3 regions of the Geobacillus sp. FSL K6-3411 genome follow, and region 3 is predicted to be linked to each of the others. Evidence: riboswitches for the same ligand, from Rfam matches in the RefSeq annotation. Region 3 holds a riboswitch; each other region holds the start of a gene.
What was found. Region 3 has a riboswitch for S-adenosylmethionine ahead of NSQ22_RS07085 (hypothetical protein). Riboswitches for the same ligand answer to the same signal wherever they lie in the genome.

Region 1 (10,227 bases), 490 kb from region 3:
ATCATATAAAACAAGATGGGACGATTCTTGCTCGAACGCATCGATTTCGTCCTCTTCCGGCACGTCTTGTTCCTCGATAAATACGAGCCGGCGGACGTGCAAAGCGTCCTCGTACAAGGAGCGATCTTTTGTTGTTCCAATGGCGATGTTCATTATACCGTTTCCTTTCCTCCAACGACAAATGTGTCATACACGGTCCATGATCCGTTTTCGAGCTGGTAAAGGAGATGGAAGCGGTCGATCGTCTCTTCAAAATGTACGTGTTGCAGCTTCACTTGGCTGTAGACATCGGCGTATTCCGCCCCCGGTAAATCACGGCCGATCGTAATGTGCGGCACGAATGCAAATTCTGGCTTGCCGGCGAACAGGCCACTGTGCAGCTGTTCATGGAGGTGCTTAAGCACGTCGTTTTGCTCCACTTTCAAATAAATGATGTTGCTCGTCGGGTAAAACGAGCTGAATTTTGTCACTTTGATGGGGATTGGAGGAGTTTCCGCTGCGATACGGTGCAATTCTTTCGTCATCTCTTTCAATTGCCCCTCATTCGCTTCAAACGGATATTTTAACGTGATGTGCGGCGGAATAAGAGCGTAATGGCTGTCATACCGTTTTCGGTAAGAGTTGGCAAAATCTTGAATGCATTTTGATGGAAATAATACAATGCCGTACTTCATCCCGATTTCCCTCCTTAGATGGTTGTTTTTCTATTGTTTACAGCGACAAAATAGCGGATACAGCTCTCGGTAAGTCAGGCTGCCAATACGTCCACGCATGACCGCCGGCAAACTCATGGTACGTATAGGCGAATTGTTTTTCCATAAACAAGTCTCGCGCCATCCGATTTGGTGTAATAAAGTCGCGCACATGGCCGTCCGTTGTTTTCACGGCTGTTTCTTCCGTGCCGACGGAATGGTAAATCGAAAGAAGTGACGGATCACGGAATGCGCGGATACGCGCCAGCACTGAGTCATCGATATAAGGGGACTGCATGGCGATGTTTCCAAATGTATGCGGATACAACAATCCAGCTAGCAACGAGATCGTTCCACCGAGCGAATCGCCGATCAGCGCCCGGCCTTTGCCCATTTGATAGGTCGGTAGCTCATGGTCCAAAAACGGAACGAGTTCATGAGCTAAAAAACGAATGTACGCTTCGTGTTTTTGCCCCGCTGGGTGATATTTCTCGTAGCGGTCGTTCACATTCCGATATGGGATGCCGACGACGATCGTCCGGTCGATCGTTCCTTCCTCCATGAGCGTTTCGATGACGCGTTTCACTTTTCCATACATAAAATAATCTTTGCCGTCTTGAGCGATTAGTAAAGAATATTTGTGAAGCGGAGAAAAATTGCTTGGCAAATAAACAAGTAGTTCGATTTTCTCTTGAAGTTCTCCGCTGTAAAGCGCATAATCACGCATTATTCCTGCTGCGATTGCCATGACCATCCTCCATGAAAACGGTAAGTTCACCTGTTATTGTAACATATTTGGGCGAAAAGATGTTAATGAAGGGCTCGAATTTTTCATCAATTTGCCGAACATTGCCAATGTCAAAAAAAAAATGACTTGCAAAAACGGCCGGAATGCGTTACATTTTTTTATAAATTAACAAAATTGAATATACGTCCTATTCTTATCAAGAGAAGCGGAGGGAACTGGCCCTGTGAAGCTTCAGCAACCAGCCGGAAATCGGCCAGGTGCTAAATCCAGCGAATTGAGTATTCAATTCGGCAGATAAGAAGAAGCGTGACCATGGATATGGAAAAGTCTTCTTCTTAGAAGACTTTTTTTATTTTCTTTTTTTGGGTGATTGATCCGCTGACTTGTGAGTCGATCCGAAAACGAGGTGCTTGGCTGCCGAGACAAGCAGCGGTACGCTTCAGACACCCTATCCGTCGGAAGGGAATTTTTCGGCAGAAGGAGAGAGATGAGATGAAGAAACTGGAGACATTGTTGGCACAAATTGGCAATCGGAGCGAAACGGTGACGGGGACGGTCAACCCGCCGGTTTATTTTTCCACCGCCTACCGCCATGCCGGCATTGGAGAGTCCACCGGGTTTGACTACATCCGCACCGGCAATCCGACGCGCAAAATCGTCGAAGAGGCGATCGCGAGGCTTGAAGGTGGTGACCAAGGCTATGCGTTCAGTTCCGGCATGGCCGCCATTCAGACAGTGCTCGCCTTGTTTGAGAGCGGAGACGAGTTTCTCGTATCGGCCGACCTTTACGGCGGCACGTACCGACTGTTTGAGCGCGGCTGGCGTAAATACGGCCTCGGATTTCATTACGTTGATTTTGCTGATTTGGATGCCGTGGAAGAAAAAATCACGGAACGGACGAAAGCGATCTTTTTGGAAACTCCAACAAACCCGCTTATGCATGAGACCGATATCCGCGCCGTCTCAGAGCTCGCTAGGCGGTATGGGCTTTTACTGATCGTTGACAACACGTTTTATACGCCAGTGCTTCAACGCCCGATCGAACAAGGGGCTGATATTGTCATCCATAGCGCCACGAAATATTTAGGCGGCCATAACGACGTCTTAGCTGGTCTAGTTGTTGCTAAGGGCGAAGAGCTCTGTCAGCGCTTGGCGGAGTACCATAACGCCATCGGCGCCGTTTTGTCGCCGTTTGATTCATGGCTGTTGATTCGCGGGATGAAAACGTTGGCGCTGCGGATGCGCCAGCATGAAGAAAACGCCAAGCGCATCTGCTCCTTTTTGCGTGAACACGAAGAGGTCACTGATGTGCTATACCCGGGAAGAGGGGGAATGTTGTCGTTCCGGATTGCCGATGAAAAATGGGTGAACGGTTTTTTGCGATGTTTGCGTCTCATTACGTTCGCGGAAAGCCTAGGCGGGGTCGAAAGCTTTATCACGTATCCGGCGACGCAGACGCACGCTGATATTCCGGAAGAAATCCGCATCCAAAACGGTGTTTGCAACCGTCTGCTCCGTTTCTCGGTCGGTATCGAGCATGCCGACGATTTGATCGCTGATTTAGCGCAGGCATTGAAAAACATGAAAGAGGTGTGAGCGATGGAACGGGAATGGTCGTTTTCGACGAAATTGCTCCATAACAAATGGAAAGTCGATCGACATACAGGGGCGGTGAGCGTGCCGATCCAGCATGCATCCACGTTCCATCAGTTCGATTTCGACTCATTCGGCAAATACGACTACAGCCGCTCCGGCAATCCGACGCGCGAGGCGCTTGAAGAAACGATTGCCGCATTGGAAGGCGGTGTGCGCGGGTTTGCATTTGCTTCTGGCATGGCTGCCATTTCCACAGCATTTTTGCTCCTGTCAAAGGGTGACCATGTGCTCGTGACGGAAGATGTCTACGGCGGCACATACCGGATGATTACCGAGGTGCTTAATCGCTTTGGTATCGAATATACGTTCGTTGACATGACGGACCTTGAAGCAGTGGCGGAAAACATCCGGCCGAACACAAAGGTCATTTATATGGAAACGCCGTCCAATCCGCTCTTAAAAGTGACCGACATTCGCGGTGTCGTCAAGTTGGCGAAAGCGCATGGCTGTTTAACTTTTCTGGACAATACGTTCATGACCCCAGCGTTGCAGCGGCCGTTGGATCTCGGCGTCGATGTTGTGCTTCATAGTGCGACGAAGTTTTTAGCCGGCCATAGCGACGTCGTTGCCGGGTTGGCGGTCGTAAAAGACGAGGAGCTCGGCAAACAGCTATACAAATTGCAAAACGCCTTTGGCGCTGTCCTTGGCGTCCAAGATGCTTGGCTTGTGCTGCGCGGTGTAAAAACACTCCATGTCCGGCTGAAACAGTCGTCTGAATCAGCGGCCGCCCTTGCTGCCTATTTGACGCGCCATCCCAAAGTAGAGGAAGTGTACTATCCAGGATTGTCCCACCACCCGGGCCATGCGATCCAGCGCAATCAAGCGGCTGGGTTCGGCGCTGTGCTGTCGTTCCGCCTGGCGGATGAAGAAGCGGCCCGGACGTTCGTCCGAAACGTTCGCTTACCGGTGTTCGCCGTCAGTCTTGGCGCTGTTGAATCGATTTTATCGTATCCAGCGAAAATGTCACATGCCGCCATGCCGAAAGACGAGCGGCTGCGACGCGGCATTACCGACGGACTGTTGCGGTTGAGCGTCGGGCTTGAGGATCTCAACGATTTGATCGCCGATTTTGAGCAGGCGCTATCATTTGTCAACGAGCGCTCGTCGATTCCGGCGCGATGAAAGAAAGTAAAAAAATGGCTATGCTGTAACAGCATAGCCGTTTTTCATTGTTTGATAAGGTATGTGAGGTTTCGGCGGATGCATACCTTATACTCTTTGTTGTTACAACTCGCGAACAAAGTTAATGGCCGAAAGTTGAATCAAGACCGTTCGTGTTTCCTGCTCATATTCACCTGCTTCGGCTTGCAGTTGAATAATTCCATTCCCAACAGCAGTCAATTTTCCTTCAAACAAGTTGTTATCGGTTGCGACTTGGAGCGTCTCGCCGATCAAGCGGCGGAGCTGCAGTATCAATAGGAGCGAAAAGTTCATCGTTTCCTCCCTCCTTTCAGTCTAATAGGGCGACGGCTTGAATGTTGGTAAACGGAAGGTAGACGAAACGGCCGAGCGCATCTTCAAGCACAACATAATCGATTCGGACTGCCCTGACGGTGCCGGTCACGAGCCCGAAATTGACCGTAATTTCTACCGTTTCACCGATCAAGTCGTTAAGTTCATCGCGAATATCGCCTATTAACGATGTACCGGTATGCAGCGCGTCACAAATCTTCTGCAACAACTCCCTTTCATCTGCTAAAAGAGCACGCTGTTCTTGTCCCTCACCACGCATTCTTTTCAAAATTTGTTCCACATCACCTTTGCGCTCTTGTAACAAAGAATGGATCTGTTCCAATGTCGAATCGTCCAAATCTAGTTTTTCAAGCCATGTACGGATTTTTTTCATCTCTTTTGACGCATGGTGTAAATGTTTAGAGCTCAATGTGTTTTCCTCCTTCCTGTGATTTCGATACGTTAACTACGTATATGCACCGTGCTCTTATTCGACACGGGTACGTATCCACGGAAAAAAGAACGATTTTTTTAGTGGCAGGTATGGGGGAAAGGTCGAATTTTGTTAGGAAAGATGGTAGAGGGGAAAGTAATATTATCCTATTTTTTTACAAATCAACGATCGCCTCTCACCGCTAAGAAGAAAACTGGATATATAGTATAAGAAGAAAACTGGATAGTAGAAGAGGGGATTGATGATGGAATCAAAGCGAAAAAGCGATTTTATTAGCGTCGTCATTCCATGCTATAATGCTTCCCGTTACATTCAAGATTGTCTTGACGGGCTTGCTAGGCAAACATACCAACAGTTTGAGGTCATTATTGTCGATGATGGTTCCACGGATCAAAGCGAAGAAACGGTAAAACAATGGATGGAACAACATTCGCCATTTTTTTCGATCATGTATATTAAGCTACCCCGCAACATTGGCTTTGCCGGGGCGGTAACGGTCGGCTATTTTTCAAGCATCGGAGAGTACATTGCTGTTCATGATGCCGACGATATTTCCCACCCTGAGCGGTTGGAAAAACAGCTTTCCTTTTTGCGCGAGCACCCAAACATCGCCTTAGTCGGCACCAAATACGCTTTCTTTCCCGACGGCCATTTTGAGCGCCAAACCCCCGCTAACTGGCTGGCGTACGGAAGCGACAACATCCGCCGTGTATACGCCCAAGGCAAACATTGCGTTTGCCACGGAACGATTATGTTCCGCGGTGAAGTATTCGACCGGCTCGGCGGGCCGACAAGACGCATTCGAGGTGCGGAAGACTATGAGTTTATCGTCAAGTTTTTAAACGCGAAGCTCGAAATCGATAACTTGCCTGATATCCTTTATTATTACCGCAGCCATCCGAAGCAACGCTCGCGTCAATTTTACGGGAAAAGAGGTTGAGGATGATGCGTGTATTGATGGTGCTAGACGGCCTTGATTTCGGAGGAACAGAAACACACGCCTTAAGTTTGGCAAAAGAAATGGCAGCCCGCGGTATTCACATCGCTGTCGCCGCCCGAAATGGGGCGCTCGCTTCCCGCTTCGAGGCAGTTGGCTGTCCGCTTTACTTCATTGATTTTCCAACGGTGATCAACATTGACGAGCAGCGAAAAGAACAGATCATTGAGCAGCTTGAGGCGGTGATAAAGAAGGAAAACATCTCGATCGTTCACACCCATCAAACCCCATCCGGCATCCTCACTGCCCTTGCAGCGAACCGTTGCGGCGTCCCGGTTGTCTTTACCGCTCATGGCACATACTATCCACTTTCCGAATTGGAAACGATGCTCCGCTTAGCGTCAGCTGCTATCGCTGTCAGCCCACCTGTCGAGCGCCATATCCGCCCGATGATCGTGAAGCGGTTTCTCATTCCGAACGGCATTGACACGAACGAGTTCGCACCGCTTGGCCGTCAGGGACGGCAGGCGCTCGGCATCCCAGACGATGCCCTTGTCATCGTCTACAGTAGCCGGCTCGCCTGGGCAAAAGCGCGCATTTGCTTTATGGTGTTAAAAGCGTGCAAAGATCTCAAACCGCTGTTTCCGAACTTGTACGTCGTTGTTGTCGGAGACGGTCCGCGCTTTTCCGACGCCGAGAACCTTACCCGTCTCATCCACCAAACGTGTCGCGCGACGTTTATTCATCTTGTTGGTGAACAAGGGGACATGGCGCCATACTATTCGCTTGCCGATCTTGTCGTCGGCACTGGGAGAGTCGCCTTAGAAGCAATGGCATGCGGCAAACCGGTGCTTGCCGCCGGCAACCACGGCTACTTCGGCCTCGTCGAACCAAACTCCTATAAGGACGCATGGGAATGCTACTTCGGCGATCATGGCTCACGTCAAGACTGCAGCCGCTACATCCTTTCCCAAGACATGAAACACCTTCTTCGATCCCCCTTATATCTCGAACAGCTCGGCCAGGCCGGGCGGGAGTGGGTCATGCGCCAGTTCAATATTCAAACGTGTGTGGATCAAGTGCTTAACGTCTATGAATCATTGCTGAAAGGGGAAGCGAAACAATGAAAAAAGTGCTGTATATCGGTTGGCTTGGATTTCAAAACATCGGTGATGAACTGTTATGGAACGTCTTCACCGCCTCGGCTCGCCAGTACGCCCCAGGCGTTCAGATCGTTCCGTCAACGCCTAAGGTCAATTGGAAAGACACGAGCCCTTATGACGCCATCGTCCTCGGCGGCGGTTCGCTCTTGCTTCCGGGCTATATGGCCGTTTTGCGTCAAGCGCACGAAGCAGGAAAACCAATCTGGATATGGGGAACCGGCATCGACTGGATCGGCCCGATGGAAACGGACGCCTTGCGCGCGGGTGCCAAGCCAGCACTCAACCATCATTTTTCCGCCAAAGACGCCGAACTCTTTCGCACGGTCCTTGCCTCGGCCGCCTTCGCGGGCATCCGTGGCCCGCTCAGCAAAGCGGCCTTGGACACGTTAGACGCTTGTCCTCCAAACGTCCGTGTCATCGGCGATCCCGGACTGCTTCTATCACCCGCTATGCCCGCTGAGCAGCCAAAGACAGAAAAAACAATCGGCATTAACTGGGGGACGACGTATAACCGCTTGTTCGGGCAAAACGAAGCGCTCGTCGAAGACGCACTCGTCCGCGCCGCCAAAACGTGGATTGACGCTGGTTACCGGATTTACTTGTACATCGTCTGGCCGAGCGATCGCTCCGCCTGCGAGCGGCTGTACAAGAAAATCAATTGCCCGGAGCGCGTCACCTTCGACCGCACGTTATACAACGAACAACAGCTCATCGAGCGGCTCCGCCCATTGACAGCCACCGTCAACTTTAAGCTCCATGCCAACTTGTTGTCCCTTGCTGCTCGCGTTCCGGCCGTCATGCTCGGCTACCGGTTTAAAGTCTTCGATTTCGCCGCCTCGCTCGGCTTCGAACAGTATGTCATTTCCACCGCTAGCCCGCAGCTTGACACGGAATTGGTCAAAACAGTGGCCCTCGCCGAAGAACAGCGCAGCCGCATCATTGAGCAATACGAAGCCGCCCGCCGCCAATACACTCCGCTCTTGCTCGAACCGTTCCAACACGGATTATTTGTTTAGGGGAAGGCGCCTTCCCCTTTTCATTACCTTTTTTCATCATGAACATCGATTTTTTAAAAAAAGTTGTTGACAACCTGTATGCTCGTCTATATAATTAAAAATGTGTTCGATAGCGAACAACAAAATATGATTCCGTAGCTCAGCTGGGAGAGCGCCACCTTGACAGGGTGGAGGTCGCTGGTTCGAGCCCAGTCGGAATCACTAAAGTGAGAGGCTTGAAATCCTTTTGTATCAAGGGTTTCAAGCTTTTTTCGTTTTATTAGCAATTGTGTTACAATCTCCGTGATTTAAAAACTTGCACAAAACTTGCACCTTTAGTCAACTAAAGGGTTCTAACTCTGTTTTAACAAGGCATTTTCAAATTTCTCTGCCGCTTGCTCTTGTAAATCGTCACTGACATGTGAGTGTAAATTATCACTTTATTTCGGAACAAAAGAGCCATTTTTTTGCACATTCCTTCAGAAAGCCCTCTCCCCTTTTCTGAAAGAATGTGCTAAATTTTTTGTGAATTATTTCGGAAGAGAAAATCCATCGGTTCATAGGAGGGGGAGGAGGACGTGATTCAATTTCATGACTTTGGCATTGACGTCCAAACGTATGCAGAGCGTGGAAAAGAAAACGACTTCCCTCTTCTGAAAAAGTGTCCGCATTGCCGGGCCAAGCGCCCGTTGCACCGCCACGGTTACTATGAGCGAAACGCATTGACCCCACATGGTGATTATCGCATTTGGATTGTCCGGTATCGCTGTCGGGAATGCTTGAAGACGGTGAGTGTGCTGCCTTCCTTTCTCCTCCCGTATTTTCAGTATACGTTGTCCGCCATATGGCAAGTCGTGAAAGAGCAGTTGGGATTGACCGAGGGGACGAACCGGGCTCCGTTTCTCCCGACAAAGGACGGCATCATCTTTTATGTCCGGCGGTTCTGCCGAAACCTATCAAGCCTTCACAGCTTTTTTGCGAGGCGGTGGAGGATCATAGGCCCTATCGTGAAAAAAGAAAAGGAACGGGCTTCCTGGTGGATCCGGACGTTGGAGAAACACGGTCTCTATTCGGTCATCAGAGACATGTGGGAGGACGGATTCCGACACCCTTTTGCGAATCAAATGGGATCCTGATTTTACATACATATCCTAAATTGGAAATAGTTGAGGTTCCCACAAACCTTTCCTATCGACGGAGAAAAAGCGATCCGGTACGATAAGGGCAGACGGACCGGAACGGTCCTGATTCCAAGTGAGACAAGGAGGAGATTCGAATGGATGAGTCGATGAGACACGACATTGCCCTGTTTCGGTACGGGCTAATCGCTCCGTTGGTGAATGGGCAGGTGGAACCGAAGACGTATCTGAAAGAGGTGAGCGAGCGAGTGCACCATGTTCCCCACCAGGGCGACAAACGAATCGCAGCCAAGACGATCCTCGATTGGTGCACCCGATACAAAAAAGGGGGCTTTGACGCCTTAAAGCCGAAGCGCCGTTCGGACCGCGGCCACTCAAGGCGTCTGTCGCCCGATGATGAGGATCATATTTTAGCCCTAAGAAAAGAACATCCCACCATGCCCGTGACGGTGTTCTACGAACACCTGATCGAGCAGGGGGAAATCCCAGAAAATCATACCTCTTACTTTACTATATACCGATTGTTGAAAAAACACAACCTTGTCGGGAAAGAAATCTTGCCCATGCCGGAGCGAAAGCGCTTTGCGTATGACCAGATCAATGAGCTTTGGCAAGGGGACTTATCCCATGGACCAACGATTCGAGTCAATGGGAAAGCCCAGAAAACGTTTTTGATCGCCTATATCGATGACTGCTCGCGGTTTGTGCCGTACGCGCAGTTTTTCCCTTCGGAGAAGTTTGACGGGCTGCGGATCGTCACGAAGGAAGCGGTGCTTCGTTGCGGGAAGCCGAAGCGCATTTACTCGGACAACGGGAAAATTTATCGATCCGAGGTGCTGCAGTATGCGTGCGCCGAGATGGGAATTACGCTCATCCACACCCAGCCGTATGACCCGCAAAGCAAAGGGAAAATCGAACGGTTCTTCCGCACCGTACAGACGCGGTTTTATCCGCTGCTGGAGTTGGATCCCCCGAAGTCGCTCGAAGAGCT
Region 2 (10,227 bases), 610 kb from region 3:
CGCGCTCCTGCACTTCAGCGAGCAATTCATCGACAACTGCTTTTAAGGCGAGCGCTTTTTCGTCTTTTTCTTCTAACAGCCGCTTCACTTTTCCTTTCAAACCGAGATGATGGCCGAGCACCATTTGCCAGTTGACGTACGGCAACACGTGCCCAAGCGGTACATCACGCAGCACGTGGCGGTCGAGGTCGGCTGGGATATAGACCGGGACATCGGTCGAGACGTTGGATTTGACAGCTGTGGCGGCACCAACCGCCCGTGCCGGTTCGTTCTCTACCCTTTCTTTTTTCATATAATCGATCGTACCTTGTTGGATTTGGTTGGCAAGGGCAAGCCCGTCCATGGCGTCTTTCGCGTACAAGACGATGCCATCATATTCCGGCGCGATTTTGTTTTCTGTAAACTTGCGCGTCAAAGCGGCGCCGCCGACTAAAATCGGGGTCGAAATGCCGGCTTGACGCAAATCTTGGGCGGTAACGACCATCTGTTGGGCGGATTTGACAAGCAAGCCTGATAGCCCGATAATGTCTGGCTCGTGTTGGCGCGCCGCCTCGATCAGTTGCTGCGGGGCGACTTTAATGCCAAGATCGACCACCTCGTAGCCATTGTTGCTTAAAATAATGTCGACTAAGTTTTTACCGATGTCATGCACATCACCTTTGACAGTGGCAAGCAGCACTTTTCCTTTTGTGCTTCCTTCTTTCTTTTCCATATATGGTTCTAAAAAGGCGACAGCCGCTTTCATCACTTCCGCACTTTGTAGGACTTCGGCGACGATGAGCTGGTTGTTGTTGAACAACCGTCCGACTTCGTCCATGCCGGCCATGAGCGGGCCGTTGATGATCGACAGCGGGTCGGAGTACGTTTCAAGTGCTTGTTCCAAATCAGGAATAAGCCCGTCTTTCGATCCCTCGATGACGTAGCGGGCGAGTCGCTCTTCCAAGCTCAAGTTCGTCTCTACCGGTTTGGCGGTTGTGATTTTGCTTCGGTAAAATTCGATAAATGCATTTAACGTTTCGTCACTTGTGTCAAACAGGAGCGCCTCGGCCATCCGCACTTCGTTTTCTGGAATCGAGGCGAATCGCTCAAGCTTCTCGGTGTTGACGATGGCATAATCCAAACCAGCTTGTGTGCAATGGTATAAAAAGACAGAGTTTAGCACTTCGCGCCCGGCTGGCGGCAAGCCGAACGAGACGTTGCTGATGCCGAGCATCGTTAAACAGTCAGGCAGCCGCTCTTTAATGAGACGGATGCCTTCGATCGTTTCTTTTGCTGCACCGATGTACTGCTCATCACCGGTGCCGACTGGAAAAACAAGCGGGTCGAAAATGATGTCTTGCGCCGGAACGCCGTAGCGGTTCACGAGCAAGTCATACGAGCGCAAGGCGATCTCAAGCTTTCGTTCGGCGGTGATGGCCATCCCTTGTTCATCGATCGTCCCGACGACAACGGCAGCGCCGTATTGGTGAAGCAGCGGTGCGATTTTCGCAAACCGCTCTTCGCCGTCTTCGAGGTTGATCGAGTTGATGATCGCTTTCCCTTGCGAATAGGTGAGAGCGCACTCGATGACGCGCTCATCGGTCGAGTCGATGACAAGCGGCACTTTCACTTTTTTGATCACGTGGCGGACGAATTGTTCCATATCGTACCGTTCGTCGCGGTCTGGGTCGGCAAGGCAAATGTCGATGACATGAGCACCGTTTTTTACTTGGGCGCGGGCGATTTCTGCCGCCTCTTCGTACTTGCCTTCGGCGATGAGACGCTTAAATTTGCGCGAGCCGATGACGTTCGTCCGTTCGCCGACAAAGAGCGGGCGCATCGTTTCATCGTACATGAGCGCCTCGATGCCGGAGACAGCGTGTATGTCAAACGAAGACGGGATGACTCGCGGCGGAAGATCGCGCACCGCTTCGGCAATGGCGCGAATATGGTCCGGTGTCGTGCCGCAACAACCGCCGACAATGTTGATCCAGCCTTTTTCAGCAAAACGGCGAATTTTCTCTGCCAACATGTCCGGCGTTTCATGGTAATGCCCTTCTTCGTCCGGCAGACCAGCATTTGGATAGCAGCTGACCGCTGTGTCGGCGAGCGTGGCGAGCGTGCGCAAATGGTCGGTCATAAATTCCGGACCGGTCGCGCAGTTTAAGCCGACAGCGATCGGATTCATATGGCGGATGGAGATGAAAAACGAATCGATCGCCTGCCCGGCAAGCGTCGTGCCCATCGGTTCAATCGTTCCAGAAATCATAAGCGGTACGCGGCGGCCGACGGCTTCAAACGCTTTGGAAATGCCGATGAATCCCGCTTTGACGTTCAGTGTATCTTGGCACGTTTCCAAAAGTAGAAGGTCGACACCGCCTAACAATAGTCCGCGTGCCTGTTCTTCATAGGCGGTAACAAGTTCGTCAAACGTCGCTCCGCCCGTCACTGATAACGTCTTTGTCGTCGGTCCCATCGAGCCGGCGACAAAACGCGGCCAGTCCGGCGTCGAGAACAATTCGGCCGCTTGTTTCGCCAGTTTCGCGGCCTCGATGTTCAGTTCGAGCGCTAAATGCCCAAGGCCGTATTCGTCAAGCACGATGCGTGTCGCCCCGAACGTGTTCGTTTCGATTATGTCGGCGCCAGCTTCCAAGTACGCTTCATGAATATGGCGGATGACATGCGGGGCGGTGAGGGTCAAATATTCGTTGCACCCTTCGTACGCCTCGCCGCCAAAATCAGATGCTGATAGGTTGGCGCTTTGGATCATCGTCCCCATGGCGCCGTCGATGACAAGAATTTTTCGCTGTAGTTGCTGTTCTAAGGTGATGTTAGCCATGAACAACCTTCCTTTCTTTGGCGGCCGCTTCTTTTTCGTGAATGTAGCGGATGAGCTCAACCGTCATGTCATAACGCAAAAACGGCGTAATTAAATAAATGCCGTTAAACAAGTCGAATGCAGCGTCAATAAGCGCTTTGGCGATGGCAATTCCTTCGCGCGTTGCCTCGACTGGGTCGTTGCCGCACGCCGCCATGCGGGCGCGAATCTCATCGGAAAGCGTAATGCCCGGCACTTCATGATGCAAAAAGTCGGCGTTGCGCGCGCTCACAAGCGGCATAATGCCGATGTAGATCGGTGTGTGAAGATGCTTCGTCGCTTCGTACACCTCAACGATTTTCTCTTCTGAATAAACAGGTTGGGTCAAGAAATAATGAGCGCCGCATTGAATTTTTTTCTCCATGCGTTCAACGGCTTTATCTAAATGGCGGACGTTCGGATTGAACGCTGCGCCGATTGAGAAGTTCGTTTTTTGCCCGAGCGGTTTGCCGGAGTACGACAGTCCTTCGTTAAACTGGCTGATTAAGCGGATTAAGTCGAATGATGATAAATCATACACCGATGTTGCTCCAGGAAAGTCACCGATTTTCGATGGGTCGCCGGTAATAGCGAGCACATCGGTAATGCCGAGCGTATGCAACCCCATTAAATGCGACTGCAAGCCGATCAAGTTGCGGTCACGGCACGTAATATGGATGAGTGGACGGACGCCGAGTTGTTCTTTCACGATTGAGCCGACCGCGACGTTGCTGATGCGCGGCGTGGCGAGCGAGTTGTCAGCGAGCGTTAGTGCATCAATGCCGGCATCATGGAGCGCTTTGGCTCCGACGAGAAACTTGTCAATACCTAATTGTTTTGGCGGGTCGAGCTCAACGATCACCGAGCGGCGCGTGCGGGCTAATTCTGAAAGCGGCGTTACTGCCGACGGGTTGTCGGCTTGCACTGATACTGACACGGCACGCCGTTTTACCGTTTTTTTCGTCACGGGTTTCCGGTCTTGAAGCGCCCGAGCCATCGCTTCAATATGTTTTGGCGTCGTGCCGCAGCACCCGCCGATTAAGCGCACCCCTTGGTCACGAAACGCTTTAGCCGTTTCCTCGAAATATTCGGCATTTGTCTCATAGACGAGCCGACCGTCGCGGTAGTCGGGGAGGCTCGCGTTCGGGTACGCCGATAAAAAGGCGCGCGTTGGCAGCGGTACTTCTTCCAGCGACTGAAGCATATGGTAAGGCCCGAGCCGACAGTTCAGCCCGACAACATCGGCGCCAAGCGCTTCTAAGCGTGCGAGGGCATCAGCGAGCGGCGTGCCGTCTTGCAAGACGCCAACTTCATGAAGCGATACGTGGGCGATGATCGGTAAGGTTGTCTCTTTGCGGGCGATGGTGAGCACCGTCTCTAACTCTTCTAAATCGTAATACGTCTCAAGCAGCACGCCGTCCACGCCCTCAGCAAGCAAGACAAACAGCTGCTCGCGGAACGTCCGCTTCACTTCCTCAAGCGGCACAGCGCTTTTGTTCAATGTGCGCAGTCCGCCGATTGTTCCGAGTACGTGCGTCCGCCCGTTCGCCGCTTGCTTGGCGAGCCGCACCGCCGCCCGGTTGATGGACGGCACCTCGTCCTCAAGGCCGTAGCGGGCGAGTTTTACATAGTTGGCGCCGTATGTATTCGTCTGGATGACATCAGCGCCCGCCGCGATATATGCCTCGTGAATATGGACGATTTCTTCTGGTTTTGATAGATTCAATTCTTCAAAACAACGGTCAATACCATGGGAATATAGAAGCGTCCCCATCGCCCCGTCAGCGATCAGCACGCGTTGTTTTAACTCATCAAGCAATCCCACGTTCCGATCCCCCCGTTTCTCCGTAAATAAAAAGAAAAAAGCCTTCTAAGAAGAAGACTTGTCATTCGCTTCTTCTTATCTTCCAGGCTTCCGCCTGTCTGGATTTAGCACCTTGGCCGCGGCCAGGTTGCTGAGGGTTCACCGGGCCAGTCCCTCCCCCTCTCTTGATAAGAATGTTTGTATGAAGTTGTTGGGCAATGTTCTGACTATTACTCTATAATTTAGCGCATTTTCTGAAATTGTTCAATACAGTAAAGAGGGAAAATTGAAAAAAATGAGGCGAAGGGAAGGGGAGTTTGGAGGAGGATCATCGTAATGAAAGGTGTTGCTAACATGTATGAACATCTGTCTATGGAAGAAGTGCAGGATCGCTGAATCTTTGTTTTTTCGCTCGTCATGTTGAATGCTATTTTGACAGTTGTCTTCCTTCGGCGAAAGCACTTAGGAGTGGTTGTTCATTTTCTGTTGCTCTCTGTCGCAGTCGCCTTAGCGTTGAGGGGTATCATGTTTGACTTTATTGATGTGCAGGCATCGGAATCAATCTTCTTTCTGCTTGGCAAGGCGGGAATATCGGTGAAGAGTGGGATGAGGAGTTTGCTAGTTGAAATCGCAAAGCTTTCAAGGCGATATGAACCATGGGAAGCCCGTCATTCCAAGTTGAGGGGGGGGTTCTGTTGCTTTTGTTCTCCCTTATTGATTTTTACTAATGCCCGTCATGATTTTTCCATTGCCCTTTTGTCATTCATATGTTCTAATTAGGAATGATGGAAATGGAAAGGGTAGGGGGTGCAAAGGTGAGCAGACAAGAAATCATCCGCTTTGACCATGTGACAAAAGAATATGATGGGACAGCGGTATTGGATGATGTTAGTTTTGAGATGGAGAGAGGAAAGTTTTATACATTACTTGGGCCGTCGGGATGCGGGAAGACGACGATTTTGCGGCTGATTGCCGGGTTTATTGAGCCAACTGATGGCACCGTTTATTTCCATGGGAAGCCGATGAATGACGTCCCACCAAACAAGCGGCAAGTCAATACAGTGTTTCAAGATTATGCTTTGTTTCCGCATTTGGACGTATTTGAAAATGTCGCCTTTGGCTTGCGCATAAAAAAGATGAAAGAAGCCGACATTCGCCAAAAGGTGAGTGAAGCGCTCCGGTTTGTCAACTTGGAAGGGTATGAGCGCCGGCGCATTCAAGAAATGTCCGGCGGCCAACGTCAGCGCGTTGCGATTGCGCGGGCGATCGTGAATGAGCCGGAAGTGCTGCTTTTGGATGAGCCGCTATCGGCCTTGGATTTGAAGCTGCGCACGGAAATGCAGTACGAGTTGCGGGAGCTGCAGCGCCGATTGGGAATCACGTTTGTGTTCGTCACGCATGATCAAGAGGAAGCATTGGCTATGTCGGATTATATATTCGTTTTGAATAAAGGGAAAATCCAGCAGTTCGGTACACCAAAAGAGATTTACGATGAACCAGTCAATCGGTTTGTCGCCGATTTTATTGGGGAATCGAACATTTTATCGGGGCGCATGATCGAAGATTTTCTTGTCGAGTTTGCCGGACAGCGTTTCGTTTGTGTTGATCATGGTTTTGCGCCTAATGAACCGGTCGACGTTGTCATCCGACCGGAAGATTTGGAACTTGTGGCGCCGAAAGATGGTCAGATCGTCATTCGTGTCGATTCGCTGCTCTTTCGCGGTGTTCATTATGAAATTTGCGGCTACGATGAAAACGGCAACGAATGGCTTGTTCATTCGACAAGAAGAGCAGAAGTGGGGGAAACGGTCGGTCTCCGGTTTGAACCAGAGGCGATTCATGTCATGCAAGTCGAGAGGGAGAAAGGAGACGTAGAATGGAACGGGCATGGCGGAACTGGTATTTGATCCCCTACGTCGTATGGCTTGTTTTGTTTGTTATCGCACCGATCGTGTTTTTAGTGTATGAATCGTTTTTGGATATCGATGGGCAGTGGACGATAGCCAATTATGAAAAAGTGCTGACGCCCATTTATTTGAAAATGATGGCTTATTCATTCTGGTACGCATTTTTAATTACCCTTGTATCATTATTGATCGGTTATCCAACTGCCTATTGGTTGACAAAAACAAAGCATAAACAGCTATGGCTGTTGTTGCTCATTTTGCCGATGTGGGTGAATTTGTTGTTGAAAGTATATGCGTTTTTAGGATTGTTCGGCACGTACGGGTTGGCCAACGCCTTCTTGCAAGCGATCGGCATCGGAGCGCGGCAGCTGTTGTTTACTGATTTCAGCTTTGTGTTCGTCTCGGTGTATATTTTTATTCCGTTTATGGTGCTGCCAATTTTTAATGCGTTAGAAGAATTGCCGCCGACCTTGATTGATGCTGCCCGCGATTTGGGCGCTTCGGCGTGGACAACGTTTCGCCGTGTCGTTTTCCCGCTGACGCTTGGCGGGGTGAAAGCCGGCTGCCAAGCGGTGTTTATCCCCGCGTTGTCGTTGTTTATGATTACGCGTCTTGTTGCGGGCAATCGCGTCATTACGCTTGGTACCGCCATTGAACAGCATTTTCTCGTCACCCAAGATTGGGGGATGGGGGCAACGATTGCCGTTGTGTTAATGATCGCGATGGCGATCATTGTCTTCTTGACAGGAAGCGGAAGGAAAGAGGGAAGTCGATGAAACGTACACATCGGTGGGGGCGCTTATATTTGCTGGTTGTGTTTGCTATTATGTACACGCCGATTGGGTACTTGATGTATTATTCGTTCAACAGCGGCGGGACAATGCACGATTTTCAATCATTCACGTTGGAATGGTATCGCGAGGTATTGTCAGATGATCGATTGTTGATCATCGTGCTCAATACGATTGTCGTCGCTTTGTTGTCAGCGGCAGTCGCGACGATTTTGGGCGTCATCGGGGCATTGGCCATTTATTATGTCAAGCGGCAACGGACGAAACATACCCTTCTCGCCCTCAACAACGTGCTGATTGTCAGTCCGGATGTCATTATCGGTGCTTCGTTTTTATTGCTGTTTACGCTGGCTGGCATTAAGCTGGGGTTTACGTCCGTGCTGTTGTCCCATATCGCCTTTAGCGTGCCAATTGTCGTATTGATGGTGTTGCCAAAACTCGAGGAAATGAGTCCGACGTTAATCGATGCGGCGCGCGATTTGGGAGCAGGGCCGTGGCAAGTGCTGTCGGGCGTTGTACTTCCGTTTTTGACGCCGAGCATATGGGCCGGATTTTTTATGGCGCTCACCTATTCGCTTGATGATTTTGCCGTGACATTTTTTGTCACCGGAAACGGCTTCTCGACGTTATCGGTAGAAATTTATTCACGGGCGCGCCAAGGCATTTCCTTATCAATCAATGCGCTGTCGACATTGCTGTTTTTGTTTACGATGTTGCTTGTCGTCGGCTATTACGTGCTCAGCCAAAAAGGCGGGAGAATGTATGGGATAGGGGGGCGGAAGTAGGTGAAACGGCTTGTTCAAGGATTTGCTGCTATATTCATCGCCGCGTTCGCCCTCATGTTCATGACCCAGCAGCTGAACGAAGCGGAAGGATATGGAGGCGACAAGACGGTCAGTGTGTACAACTGGGGCGATTACATCGACCCTGCGCTTATCCGGAAGTTTGAAAAAGAAACCGGCTGGAAAGTGATTTACGAAACGTTCGATTCGAACGAGGCGATGATGGCGAAAATTGCTCAAGGCGGCGCGACGTTTGATGTTGCCGTTCCGTCCGATTACGCCATCAGCAAAATGATTGAGGAAAACTTGCTCTTGCCGCTTGACCATAACAAGCTGCCGAATTTGAAATATATCGAACCGCGGTTTCTCGACTTGTCGTTTGATCCGCATAACCGGTATTCGGTGCCGTATTTTTGGGGGACGGTTGGCATTGTCTACAACCGCGAGATGCTTGGCGGCAAAACGATCACCGACTGGAACGATTTATGGGATCCAAGCTTGCGTAATCAAATTTTGCTTGTCGATGGGGCGCGTGAAGTGATGGGGATGGCATTAAACAGCCTCGGCTATTCGCTCAATGATACGAACAAGCATCATCTGCGAGAGGCAAAACAAAAGCTCGACCGGCTCATGCCGAATGTGAAGGCCATTGTTGGCGACGAAATCAAGCTGCTTCTCGTCAATGAAGAGGCGGCCATCGGTGTCGTCTGGTCGGGCGATGCGGCGGAAATCATTGCCGAAAACGACAAGCTCGATTATGTCGTGCCCGAAGAAGGATCCAACTTATGGTTTGACAATATGGTAATTCCAAAAACGGCGAAAAACATCGAGGGAGCGCACGCGTTTATCAATTTTATGCTTGATCCAAAACATGCGGCACAAAACGCTGAGTATGTCGGCTATTCGACGCCGAATAAAGCGGCGCTTCGCTATTTACCGAAAGACATCGCCAACGACCAGCGTTTTTATCCGGATTTAGATTCGGTCGGACGTTTGGAAGTGTATGAAAACTTAGGAAAGCGCATGCTTGCCTACTACAATGAGCTGTTTTTGGAGTTTAAGATGCATCAAAAGTAAACAATCACCGGATGAGCGAGTGCGTGTCTAGAAAAACTCGACACGCGCTCGCTTTTTGTTGAAAAAGTTAGTGCTTTCTTTTTCTCGGGATCGTCAGTGTCTTCCAGTGATCGGCGTTTAGCTGTTTCGCGATATAGACGATTTGTCCGATATGATACGAATAATAATACATTTGCCGCTCAATTGCTTCGATGACGGAATGGGGTTTGACGCGGATCGTGACCGTCCGCAACAAGTCCGTTGCTTGCAGTTCGTTCAGCGTTTGAAAGAAAGCAGACCATCCCTTTTCCCAGTAAGCTTCTATCTTACCATACAACCATAAAAAAGCAATATATAGTACGATTTTTTAAAAAACATACTATATAATGTGTTTCGGGTAGCTGTTTTTTTATTTTGTCAAGCAGAAAAAACAATAGAAAACAGGGAAAAAGGGAGAAAAAATTCCTTATTCATTGAAGATCTTTTTTAAACCGTTTAACTATTAGCTTTTATTTCATTTTCTAACTCTTCAATTTCTAAATGCCATTTATCTCGTGTACTATACAAAATTTCGCATACTAATTTTGAAAAGGAGTCTTTATTTTGATTTATCTCTTGCTCTAACTGTTTTAAATCCGCTTTTAATTTTTCAACTACTTCTTTTTTTTCGTCGATAGATATATATTCGTAAATTTTTTTCATGAATACCACTCTCGTTTCTACCCGAAGAATTGATCAGAGTTAATTTAATGATTTCTCCCTTACCATATTCACTATAATAATCCAAGTAAAGAAAATAACTCCTTTTTGCTACGTCTGCGCACTACTGGAAAATCTGGTACGCCACCACGCAAAACGTCGCTGCTTCGAATATGACGATGGCCGCCCCAGCGCGAATCGCGCTCGTCGCTTCAACACTCGGCCGCCCTAGCGCGGAAGGAGAAACGATGCGCCTTGTCGGGCCGATTGTCGGTGTGGCGCTGGTGATTATCGTTCTTGGCGTGCTTATCGGGAGAGCAGCGGCGGGAATGTAGAGGTCGCCTGCTTACTT
Region 3 (10,227 bases):
AAACAATAATAGCAAAAAGCAGGCTTCCGCACCGGGAAGCCTGCTTTATTTTGTATTGAGCTTTTTCGCAGCATTTTCGAGCTTGCTTTTCGGGTCAGGGGTAAGCGTCCCGTCTTGGCCAAAGCCTTGCGGATTGACGCCCGGCGCCTTCGTGCCGCGGTTTTTGCCGCCGTTTTTCGCCATCGTTTTCACCTCCACTCGGATAGTATGGCCGCTTCGGGTGAAAATATAAGCAAAGCGCGGTCGGCAAAGGAGGGAAGAACGATGAACAAAGGGTTAAAAACGGCGCTCGCGACGATCGCGCTGGCGCAGTTTTTAAAAATTCCGATTAAGCAGCTGGAGACAGGCCGATGGGACTGGCGGCTCTTTTTTGAAACGGGCGGAATGCCAAGCTCCCACTCGGCAGGTGTTTCTGCTTTAGCGACATTTATCGCCCTTGAGCGAGGCGTGCGCACGATCGATTTTGCCTTGGCTGCGTTATTTGGATTGATCGTTATGTATGATGCACAAGGGGTGCGGCGCCAAGCGGGGGAACTCGCCCTGCGCCTCAACGAACTGGCCGAGGAAGTGAAAAAGCTGGAAGACGATCCGAAACAAGACGTATACAAAAAACGACAGCAACAGCTCCGCGCCCGTCTTGGCCATCAGCCGATCGAAGTTGTTGGTGGAGCGTTCCTCGGGATCATGACTGGTGCTGTTTCGCATTGGCTGTGTCGCCGCAGACGAAGGGGTAGGGAGTGAAGCGAATGGAGCGCTTGCTTCAGAGGATCATGACAGCGAAACGCCCAACGTGACGAAAAAAGCTGTCCCACTGTTCACGCAGGACAGCTTTTGCTGCTACGAGGAGATATTCCGCTTTTCCCGCCACCGTTTCCCCCATGAGCGCGCACTTGGAAGTTCGGAGAGGATCATGCCGGCCAAAATTGCGATGCCGCCGAGCCAAGCAGATGGCGACAGCCGTTCGCCAGCCCAAAGATAGGCGGTCAAAGCAGCAAATACCGGCTCCATAGCGAAAATGAGTGCTACACGAGTTGGCGTCGTATATTTTTGCACCCCTGTTTGGATTAAAAAAGCGGCTGTCGTCGCCAGTAGCGAAGTGATCGTGAGCGCTCCCCACACTTCCGGACGGCGGAGCACCGTCGTATCCCACATGTTCGTTGCCTCTTCAAGACAAAAGGCGAAGATGAAGCAAAGGATGGCGACGGTAAAAATTTGCACCATCGTTAACAGCAATGTTGAATAACGCGACGAATATTGACCCGTCACGATAATGTGCATGGCAAAGGAAATGGCGCAAAAAAAGACGAATACGTCACCGCGGTTGAATGACAACTCGGCTCCGCCTGTCAGCCAATATAAACCGAAGGCGGCAAGCACCGCTCCGATGGCCGCATTCGTGGTCGGGTTTTGCTTTAAAATCAAAAACGAAAACAGCGGCACGAGAACAACGCTCAGCCCGGTAATAAAGCCCGCTTTCGATGAAGTTGTATACAAAAGCCCGACCGTTTGAAGCGCATAGCCGCCAAACAACCATAGCCCCATCCAAGCACCTGCACCGATGACCCGCCACGATAACTGCCTGAGCAGCGGGCGGGAAACGATGGCGATCCATGCGAAAAGGAACAAGCCAGCAAAACTGAAGCGGATGGCGTTAAACGACAGCGGTTCTAAAAAGGAAATGGCATTTTGGACGACGACGAACGTCGCCCCCCAGACGAACGCGACTGCCAGCAAACTAAGATCAGCGACGGTTTGCTGCTTCAATTCAATTCCCCCTTGTTTGTCTGTTCACATCTAGTCATTTGATACGCTGCTAGCCGCTAGTGTATCATAAATCAACCGAAAAAAGACATATTTTTTTGAAAAAAAGTGGGGGATGTAAGAAAACGGTTGATACAACCGTTCGTCGTGCATAAAAATAAGTAATGAACAAGGGGGAAAGTGTGGTAAAATAAAAACCAGCTCTGATCATTGCGACACGGAAGGGTGACAACAGTTGGATGTGCAAATCCAATGGACATATATCACACCGAAAAAACAAGAAGCCGTTCTCGTGTCAGATTGGACCGATGCCAACGAGGCGCTGGTGTTGGCCGACGATTTTGAAAAAACCGGGCGCACGAAGGCGCTTGAGTTCATCGACCGAAACGGAATCTCGTGGTCAAAAAAAGAACTTCAGAAGCTATTGAAAGAAATCGAAAGCGAGCCGCATGACGTCGTTGCGTATTTTGATGGCGGCTTTGACCATGAGACGACCCAAGGCGGCGTCGGTGCGGTCATATATTATAAGCAAAACGACCATCGCTATCGGCTGCGTGCTAACCGCCAGCTTGGCGAAATCAGATCGAACAACGAAGCGGAGTATGCGGCGTTTTGGTTTGTGATGCAGATGCTTGAGGAGCTTGGCGTCCGCCATTTGCCAGTGACGTTTCGCGGCGACTCCCATGTTGTGTTAAAGCAGCTGTCGGGCGACTGGCCGTGTTTTGAAGAAGATCATAACGCCTGGCTTGACCGCATTGAGGCTAAAATGCGCGATCTCGACATTCAGCCGACGTATGAGCCGATTTCACGAAAGCAAAATAAAGAGGCTGATTCCCTTGCGCGCCAAGCGCTCGACGGGCAACTAATCACAAGCCAAATGGAATTGACGGAGAAAGGGTAAGGTTGTATGGGAAAAAAGCGAAACCGACGCAAAGAAATATTGGAACAAATCGCCTGGCTTGAAGAAACGTACTGTGACGGCTGTTTTTTAAAAAGCACATTCCGGAAAGAGTACGGCAAGACGTACGCCCAGTCGTTTTGCATCCAGCAATGCACGGTTGGGGAACAAATGCGGCAGTACGGGGAGATGCTGCTTTCCGCATCGCCGCGCCCGCGCCAGTGACAGGCGGCAAAGGGCGACAGCGTTTTTCTCAGGGGCGGTTTGTGCGGGTGATAAGGCGCCAAACGGCGTTTCACGCGCTTAGAGACAACAAGGCTGCAGCGCGTATCACACGGTGAGCAACGATAACGAAAAGCGCTTCGTCCGGCGTGTAAAACGGGGGAACGGGTACGTCCGAAGATGCGGACAGCAAAAAGAGCTTCGCGTGGCGAAGCTCCGTCTGATTCGGATTATTGTTGCGCCTCGCGAAGCTGGTGTTCAGCGCGGGTCAATTTTTGTTCGCACCGGGCAAGAAAGTCACCGTCTACGCCAGTCGCTTCCTGCCGGGCACGGGCGAGTTGGCGGCGGGCATTTTCGACCGCTTGTTCTGCATGGTTAAGCATCTCCGGATCAAGTTGCATTGTCGCTTGACCGACCATTTTTTCCGCCGTCTCGACGAACATTTCGACTTGCTTCAAGTCGTTGTATCCTGTATGTACGTCGGCATCGCGTTTTGCCATATGAACACCTCCCTTTTGTTATTGTTTGCCGCCTTGTCGGAACTATGCAAAAGGAAAACGAAAAAGGCATCCTTGCTTATGCAGGATGCCTTTTGTTCCGCTGCCGTTCTTTCGTCTATGTCAACGAAGCATTATAATTTGACAACGTTCGCTGCTTGCGGTCCGCGGTTTCCTTGTACGATTTCAAACGAAACTTCTTGGCCTTCTTCTAACGTTTTGAACCCTTCACCTTGGATTGCCGTGAAGTGAACGAATACGTCCGAACCGCCTTCCACTTCGATAAAACCGTAGCCTTTTTCGTTGTTAAACCATTTTACTTTACCACGTTGCATAATACTGAATTCCTCCTAATACCTTTAGCCAGCCTGGCTAACCTCAAGATTTTTTATCAAATAACAAAATATACTCCACAGCAACCCAAGATGAGTATTCGTGTTGAATGCCTGAAATATATTCTGTTATGTGATGACTTTACTATACACTACCAAAGGTCGCTGCGTCAAGCAAAAGAAAGGAAATTTCCGAAAAAGAGGCTTGCTCTTCGAAAAAGCGCCACAAAGAAAAGGAAAACGGGCCACCGAAGGAGAAAAAAGTCATGAACGACCGAAAAAAACCATACATTGGAATAGGAACGACGAAAAGGGGGAGAAGCGGATGTACCGCGGAAAAATCGCGGGTCAAGAAGTGATTGTCCGGCTGGGCAACCGAGTCAGCCGCCGCTATTTCAGCAACAATAAAATTTACCACATGGTTCTTTCGTATGGCGAATCGGCGTTTCGTAAAGGACAGGACACGTTTTGCATCTATAATGATCGCGTCGGTCTGATCGTCGCGGAAGTCGAGCAGCAGGATGTCCCGGTCATCCGGATCGACTACATTATTGAAAATGAAAATGTATACGAATAACTGATTGACAAGAGAAGGCGAATGCGGTAATCTCTGGTGTAAGCGGTAACAAAAAATGCATTCGTCTGTTTCATCCCGAGACAGACTTTTGCCGTGCAGGCAATCGTCTGTTTATTTTTTGGCTTTGGTTGAAACGGGCGGCGGCTGTTTTTCGTATATTGGAATGACAAGAGTGACAGACTAAAGAGGTGACAATTAGTGTTGCTGCGTAAAATGATGTCAAAGGTCGGGGTCGGGTCGGCGCGTGTCGACTTGATTTTAAATAAATCGTTATGGCGACAGGGTGAAACGATTCAAGGGGTCGTTCATATTTATGGTGGAACGGTCGAGCAGACGATCGAGCGGCTCGATGTTGAGCTTGTACAAAAAACGATTGAAAACGGCAAGGAGCGCGATGCGGTCGTAGCTGTCATCCCGGCGGCTGGAGCGTTTGCGATCAAGCCGGGGGAGAAAAAGGAAATCCCGTTTGCTTACACGATCCCAGAGACGTTGCCGATGTCGCGTCCAGGCCGATCATACCGGTTCATCACCCGCCTCGATATCGAGGATGCGGTCGATACGCTCGACTTCGACTACGTGCAAATTTTACCGAAAAAATAGGTTGACAACGCTTACAAACTTGCGCTATCCTAAAGACAAGTTAATCATTTTGTGGCGGAGAAACGGAGACCCACACATGTTTCCTTTGAATAGGGGAAGTGTGTGGGTCTTTGTTTTTTTGCCCAACGTGCAACCTTCCGGAAGGAGCACTGAAGCAGGAAATGGCAGAGGAAATCACGAATGAAAAGGGGGAAGAGACCAAATGTCACCATTTTTAGGAGAACTCGTCGGAACGGCGCTGCTCATCATTTTCGGATCCGGGGTGTGCGCCGGCGTGAACTTAAAGAAATCGTATGCCGCGAATTCCGGTTGGATCGTGATTACGATGGGGTGGGGGCTAGCAGTCGCGATCGCAGCGTATGCCGTCGGCCAATATAGCGGCGCTCATCTCAATCCGGCCTTAACCGTGGCGTTGGCCATAAGCGGCGACTTCCCATGGGACGATGTACTGATGTATGTCATTGCTCAGGTACTTGGGGCGATGATTGGGGCGGCTGTTGTTTATCTCCACTATTGGCCGCATTGGAAAGAAACAGATGATCCTAGTATTAAGCTCGGTGTATTTGCTACTAGTCCGGCCGTGCCGAATGTGTCTGCTAACTTGCTGAGCGAAATGATCGGTACGTTTGTGCTCGTCCTAGGGATTTTAGCCATTGGTGCCAACCGATTCGCCGATGGCCTCAACCCGTTTATTGTCGGCTTTCTCATTATCGCCATCGGCTTGTCGCTCGGCGGTACGACCGGGTATGCCATCAACCCGGCACGTGATTTCGGACCGCGCCTCGCCCACTTTTTGTTGCCGATCCCGGGAAAAGGACCATCAAATTGGTCGTACGCCTGGGTGCCGATTATCGGGCCGCTGCTTGGCGGTGCGCTTGGCAGTCTAGTATATAAAGCGTTGTTTTTAGGAAAGACAAGTGCGGCGCTATGGGGCGTGCTCATTGCCGCGGCGGCGGTGCTGGCTGGAGCTGGCATGATGAAAGGAAAAGGGGCGGGCTCGGCGGTAGCGGATCGCCGTTCAGTTTGATAGGAGGCCCGGTGTTTGCGGCGGTGTCATTGAGCTGAAAAAATCAAGTAGGAGAGGAGAATGTTCATGACAGATCAATATATTTTAGCGATTGACCAAGGCACAACAAGCTCGCGCGCCATTTTGTTCAACCGTGGTGGAGAAATTGTTCATATGGCGCAAAAAGAATTTACGCAATATTTCCCACAGCCCGGCTGGGTTGAGCATAATGCGAACGAAATTTGGGGCTCGGTGCTTGCGGTCATTGCCAGTGTCTTGTCTGAGGCGCAAGTGAAGCCGGAACAAGTGGCGGCGATCGGCATTACGAACCAGCGGGAAACGACCGTTGTCTGGGAAAAAGAGAGCGGCAATCCGATTTACAACGCCATCGTTTGGCAATCGCGGCAAACGGCTGATATTTGCGACGAGTTGAAAGCGAAAGGGTATGATCCGCTGTTTCGCGAAAAAACGGGGCTGCTCATTGACGCTTATTTTTCGGGAACGAAAGTGAAATGGATTTTAGATCATGTCGACGGAGCGCGTGAACGGGCGGAGCGCGGCGAGCTGCTGTTTGGCACGATCGACACGTGGCTTATTTGGAAGCTGTCCGGCGGCCGCGCTCATGTGACTGATTACTCGAATGCGTCGCGTACATTGATGTTTAACATTCATACGCTTGAATGGGACGATGAGTTGCTTGCAATTTTAAACGTGCCAAAGGCGATGCTCCCTGAGGTGCGGCCGTCCTCGGAAGTATATGCGAAAACCGTTCCGCATCATTTCTTCGGCGTGGAAGTGCCGATCGCTGGGGCGGCGGGTGACCAGCAGGCAGCCTTGTTCGGACAGGCGTGCTTTGCTGAAGGGATGGCGAAGAATACATACGGCACCGGCTGCTTTATGCTCATGAACACCGGAGAAAAAGCGGTGCAGTCAAAACACGGGCTGTTGACAACAATTGCTTGGGGCATCGATGGCAAAGTCGAATATGCGCTTGAAGGCAGCATCTTCGTCGCCGGTTCGGCCATTCAATGGCTGCGCGACGGCTTGCGGATGATCAAAACGGCGGCTGACAGCGAAACGTACGCCGAAAAAGTCGAGTCAACGGACGGGGTGTACGTTGTCCCGGCGTTCGTCGGTCTCGGCACGCCGTATTGGGACAGCGAGGTGCGTGGAGCGGTGTTTGGCCTCACACGTGGCACGACGAAAGAACATTTCATCCGTGCGACATTGGAATCGCTCGCCTACCAGACAAGGGACGTGCTCGCCGCTATGGAAGCGGATGCCGGCTTGCCGCTGACGACATTGCGCGTCGACGGAGGAGCGGTGAAAAACAACTTGCTCATGCAGTTTCAAAGCGATTTGCTCGCTGTGCCGGTCGAGCGGCCGATGATTAGCGAGACGACCGCGCTTGGAGCGGCGTACTTAGCTGGGCTGGCGGTCGGCTATTGGGGCAGTCGTGAAGATATTGCTGCCCAGTGGCAGCTTGAGCGCCGCTTTGAGCCGCAGATGACTGACGATAAGCGAACGGCACTCTATGAAGGCTGGAAAAAAGCAGTGCGGGCGGCGATGATGTTTAAATAACGGGAAGAAAACGGATACCCTTGGCTGAGGGTGTCCGTTTTTTGGTGGTTCAAAACAGGAGCAAAGCTGATGGTAGCGAAGGGCAGGGATGTCAGCGCACGCCCTGACAAGCCTTTACTTGTTCGCAACCCGTCTGGAAAAGAGAAAGACAACCGCTATCTTATTTTATAAAACTATGTGCTAAATATTCAACAACCATAAAAAAGCAACAGCTGGCAAAAACCAAAACAACCTATCATCTCGCTTGCGTTGCAACATCAAGCAGCCAGCGCCTCAAAGTAACTAAAATAGGCAGAAGAAACAAAAAGTTTGCACTTTTGTTTCCCCATGGTAATATAAGAGTAAATTGCATATGTCTTATCAAGAGTGGGCGAGAGAACGGGCTTGATGACCCCACAGCAACCTGCCGCTGGCAAGGTGCTAAAACCCGCAAAGCGAGTTCGCTTTGGATGATAAGAACGGTTCCACCCCTTTTCGCATCATTCCGAGGCGAAAGGGGTTTTTTGATGGATGGGAGGTGAGGAAGAAACAATGGCGGAACGATTTTCGATCCGCGCTTGCATGGCGGCACATTTGCCGGCTGCGGCGTTTGCGGTTCACGTTATGCGTTGCGTGCGGGCGGAACTCATTCAGTTTGATTCACAGGCGGTCGTGCATGTCGACCGTGAGGACGGGTATGTCCATTTGTATGGGGAAGCACAAGGAACGATATTTTCTATCTTGCTAACGAACGCTGAGGTGGATGAATGGAAAGCGGAAGATCCGTATGCCCTTGACCGCTATATATGGATGGAGCTAGGAAAAAAAGAAATTTTGCCTACGCGAATGACACCGTATTTGCGAGCAGTGTTTTCCATTGAGTCCTAAAGAAGAACAACGAATGACCGCAAAAAAATGGGCATATGCCATCATCCAAGTATCGCAGCACCAAAAGCATGTTATCAAAACGCCGTCGGTCTGGAACGGTTAAGATACATACAAACGAGACGCCTGAGACGCCGAAATGAACGTTTTTACAACTTGACGAGTCGGTTATCGGCGAGCTGATTGAAAGGATACAACACAAATTTGCCCGCTGAAGGGAAATGACATCACTTCGCATAAGGCAAGGCATTGAGCAAAAGAAAGAGAGGCTCGTGTCGGTTGGTGGTTCCGTTTGTCCGAGGAAGAGATGACGAGCCGAAAGAAAGCAAGAATCCTCATCGTCTGGGCCGCCTGTTGCCATCGATCTTTGGGCGTTAGGGCATGGCTAACGCCCTTCCATTTTCTTGTCTCGACCGCATGCCGATCGGTGGCATGAGTTTATCAGCTTTGTTTTATACAGGGGGGAGTTGGGCTGAATCAGGAACGATTCCCGGTGAGGGGTCAACTCCTTGTTTGCAACGCGCGTTCGGGTTATTAAACGAAGGGCGGTGTGGACGGAAAGGGACGTTGATGTAAAAAGAGCTCTTTGGGGGTCGTGGTCTTTTCGATCCGATGATATACTAGAAAAAGAGGGGAGGAGATTTAGTGGAAGAAACGATCGTTCACGCCATTCAAGATGACTATCCGGATGAATTTGCTTGGTGCTATGGCTGTGGCCGACTGAATGAACATGGCCACCATTTCCGCACTGGATGGCAGGGAGACAAGACGGTAACCGTATACACTCCGCGCCCAGAACATACGGCCATCCCTGGATTTGTGTACGGTGGACTGATCGCCTCGCTGATCGACTGCCACGGCACCGGCTCAGCAGCGCTTGCGTTGCACCGGAAAAATGGCCATGAGCCGGGCAGTGGGGAAGCGCCGCCGCGCTTTGTCACCGCTTCACTGCATGTCGATTTTCTCAAACCGACGCCGCACGGTGTGCCGCTTGTGGCCATCGGCACGGTGACGGAAATTCATCCGAAAAAATGGCAAGTCGACGCCGAAGTGTTTGCGAACGGCGAATTGTGTGCCCGCGGACAAGTCGTAGCTGTCGTCATGCCAAAAACATTTGTCCGTCCTTAACAGACAGCGAAAAGCGCCGGAGAGCCGCCGTTTTTTGACAGCGCTTTCTTCGGCGCTTTGCAGCTGGAGTTCGACTAAGGACGGCAATGTTGCTTTCGCGTTTAGTTTCTCTATTGGAGAAATCACGTTGTTGTATATTATCAACCTTCTAGCGTCCAAGAACGTTTAGTAGACATTGTTCTTTCATCGTTTGTCCATAATCAGCACCGATGACGTAGCGCTTGCTACCTCTTTGCCGTTTTGCCGTACGGTGGCGGTCACATAGGCGATAGTCCGGCCGAATTTTTCCACTTGTGCCTCGATTTCTGCTTCTCCGGCTTCCATCGGACGATGAAATGTCGTTTGCAAGTTGATTGACGCATGGAGTTGATCATCGCGAAGCAAGGTCGTCACCGCATAAGCCATCATAATGTCTGCCGCCGCTCCGACAAATCCGCCCATGATCACCCCATTGCCGTTAAGCAATGATTCGCTTACCGTCCATACACCTTTCGCATAGCCGTCCCGAGCTTCCGTCAAGTGAACGCCAAGTGTTACGTCGCATGGCGGCGGCGCGCTTTGACCAGTGATCACCTCGTGCAAGTTCGTCAATTGCTTCATCTCTAACACCCTTTCTGTTATGAATCATGGTGGTTGTATTCGCCAAACAGCGACGATTTCCTCTTTTCTCGTTGGGAGGAAGGAGAATGGAAAAGAGAAAGCGAAAAAGTCCAATCGAGGAAAACCGAAAGGAGGAAGAGTGGATGTACCAACCACCAGAG

Region 1: linked by a shared signal. The riboswitch ahead of NSQ22_RS04565 (methionine biosynthesis PLP-dependent protein) and the one ahead of NSQ22_RS07085 (hypothetical protein) in region 3 are both predicted to bind S-adenosylmethionine.
Region 2: linked by a shared signal. The riboswitch ahead of NSQ22_RS03925 (bifunctional homocysteine S-methyltransferase/methylenetetrahydrofolate reductase) and the one ahead of NSQ22_RS07085 (hypothetical protein) in region 3 are both predicted to bind S-adenosylmethionine.

What each region holds. Positions count from the first base shown of each region.
Region 1 covers NZ_CP150187.1:888,807-899,033, forward strand. Annotated here, with positions in the region: gene NSQ22_RS04550 (GNAT family N-acetyltransferase) at 1-153, opposite strand, end outside; gene NSQ22_RS04555 (YjcG family protein) at 153-674, opposite strand; gene NSQ22_RS04560 (alpha/beta hydrolase-fold protein) at 712-1,440, opposite strand; SAM riboswitch class I at 1,631-1,741, shown strand; gene NSQ22_RS04565 (methionine biosynthesis PLP-dependent protein) at 1,933-3,036, shown strand; gene metC (cystathionine beta-lyase) at 3,040-4,218, shown strand; gene NSQ22_RS04575 (hypothetical protein) at 4,321-4,530, opposite strand; gene NSQ22_RS04580 (hypothetical protein) at 4,547-4,978, opposite strand; gene NSQ22_RS04585 (glycosyltransferase family 2 protein) at 5,244-5,942, shown strand; gene NSQ22_RS04590 (glycosyltransferase family 4 protein) at 5,948-7,066, shown strand; gene NSQ22_RS04595 (polysaccharide pyruvyl transferase family protein) at 7,063-8,118, shown strand; tRNA gene NSQ22_RS04600 (tRNA-Val) at 8,247-8,319, shown strand; gene NSQ22_RS04605 (DUF6431 domain-containing protein) at 8,676-9,233, shown strand; gene NSQ22_RS04610 (IS481 family transposase) at 9,374-10,227, shown strand, end outside.
Region 2 covers NZ_CP150187.1:771,587-781,813, forward strand. Annotated here, with positions in the region: gene metH (methionine synthase) at 1-2,818, opposite strand, end outside; gene NSQ22_RS03925 (bifunctional homocysteine S-methyltransferase/methylenetetrahydrofolate reductase) at 2,811-4,661, opposite strand; SAM riboswitch class I at 4,734-4,835, opposite strand; gene NSQ22_RS03930 (ABC transporter ATP-binding protein) at 5,456-6,547, shown strand; gene NSQ22_RS03935 (ABC transporter permease) at 6,517-7,323, shown strand; gene NSQ22_RS03940 (ABC transporter permease) at 7,320-8,123, shown strand; gene NSQ22_RS03945 (ABC transporter substrate-binding protein) at 8,124-9,197, shown strand; partial or broken gene NSQ22_RS03950 (DUF1572 family protein) at 9,265-9,504, opposite strand; gene NSQ22_RS03955 (hypothetical protein) at 9,672-9,878, opposite strand; gene NSQ22_RS03960 (hypothetical protein) at 10,055-10,210, shown strand.
Region 3 covers NZ_CP150187.1:1,381,898-1,392,124, forward strand. Annotated here, with positions in the region: gene acnA (aconitate hydratase AcnA) at 1-9, shown strand, start outside; gene sspL (small, acid-soluble spore protein L) at 46-183, opposite strand; gene NSQ22_RS07035 (divergent PAP2 family protein) at 265-741, shown strand; gene NSQ22_RS07040 (DMT family transporter) at 838-1,764, opposite strand; gene NSQ22_RS07045 (ribonuclease H family protein) at 1,997-2,662, shown strand; gene NSQ22_RS07050 (zinc-finger domain-containing protein) at 2,669-2,884, shown strand; gene NSQ22_RS07055 (DUF2564 family protein) at 3,112-3,381, opposite strand; gene cspD (cold-shock protein CspD) at 3,513-3,713, opposite strand; gene NSQ22_RS07065 (hypothetical protein) at 4,036-4,287, shown strand; gene NSQ22_RS07070 (sporulation protein) at 4,486-4,887, shown strand; gene NSQ22_RS07075 (MIP/aquaporin family protein) at 5,090-5,914, shown strand; gene glpK (glycerol kinase GlpK) at 5,981-7,474, shown strand; SAM riboswitch class I at 7,829-7,933, shown strand; gene NSQ22_RS07085 (hypothetical protein) at 8,006-8,341, shown strand; gene NSQ22_RS07090 (hypothetical protein) at 8,720-8,914, shown strand; gene NSQ22_RS07095 (PaaI family thioesterase) at 8,984-9,466, shown strand; gene NSQ22_RS07100 (PaaI family thioesterase) at 9,650-10,066, opposite strand; gene hutG (formimidoylglutamase) at 10,210-10,227, shown strand, end outside.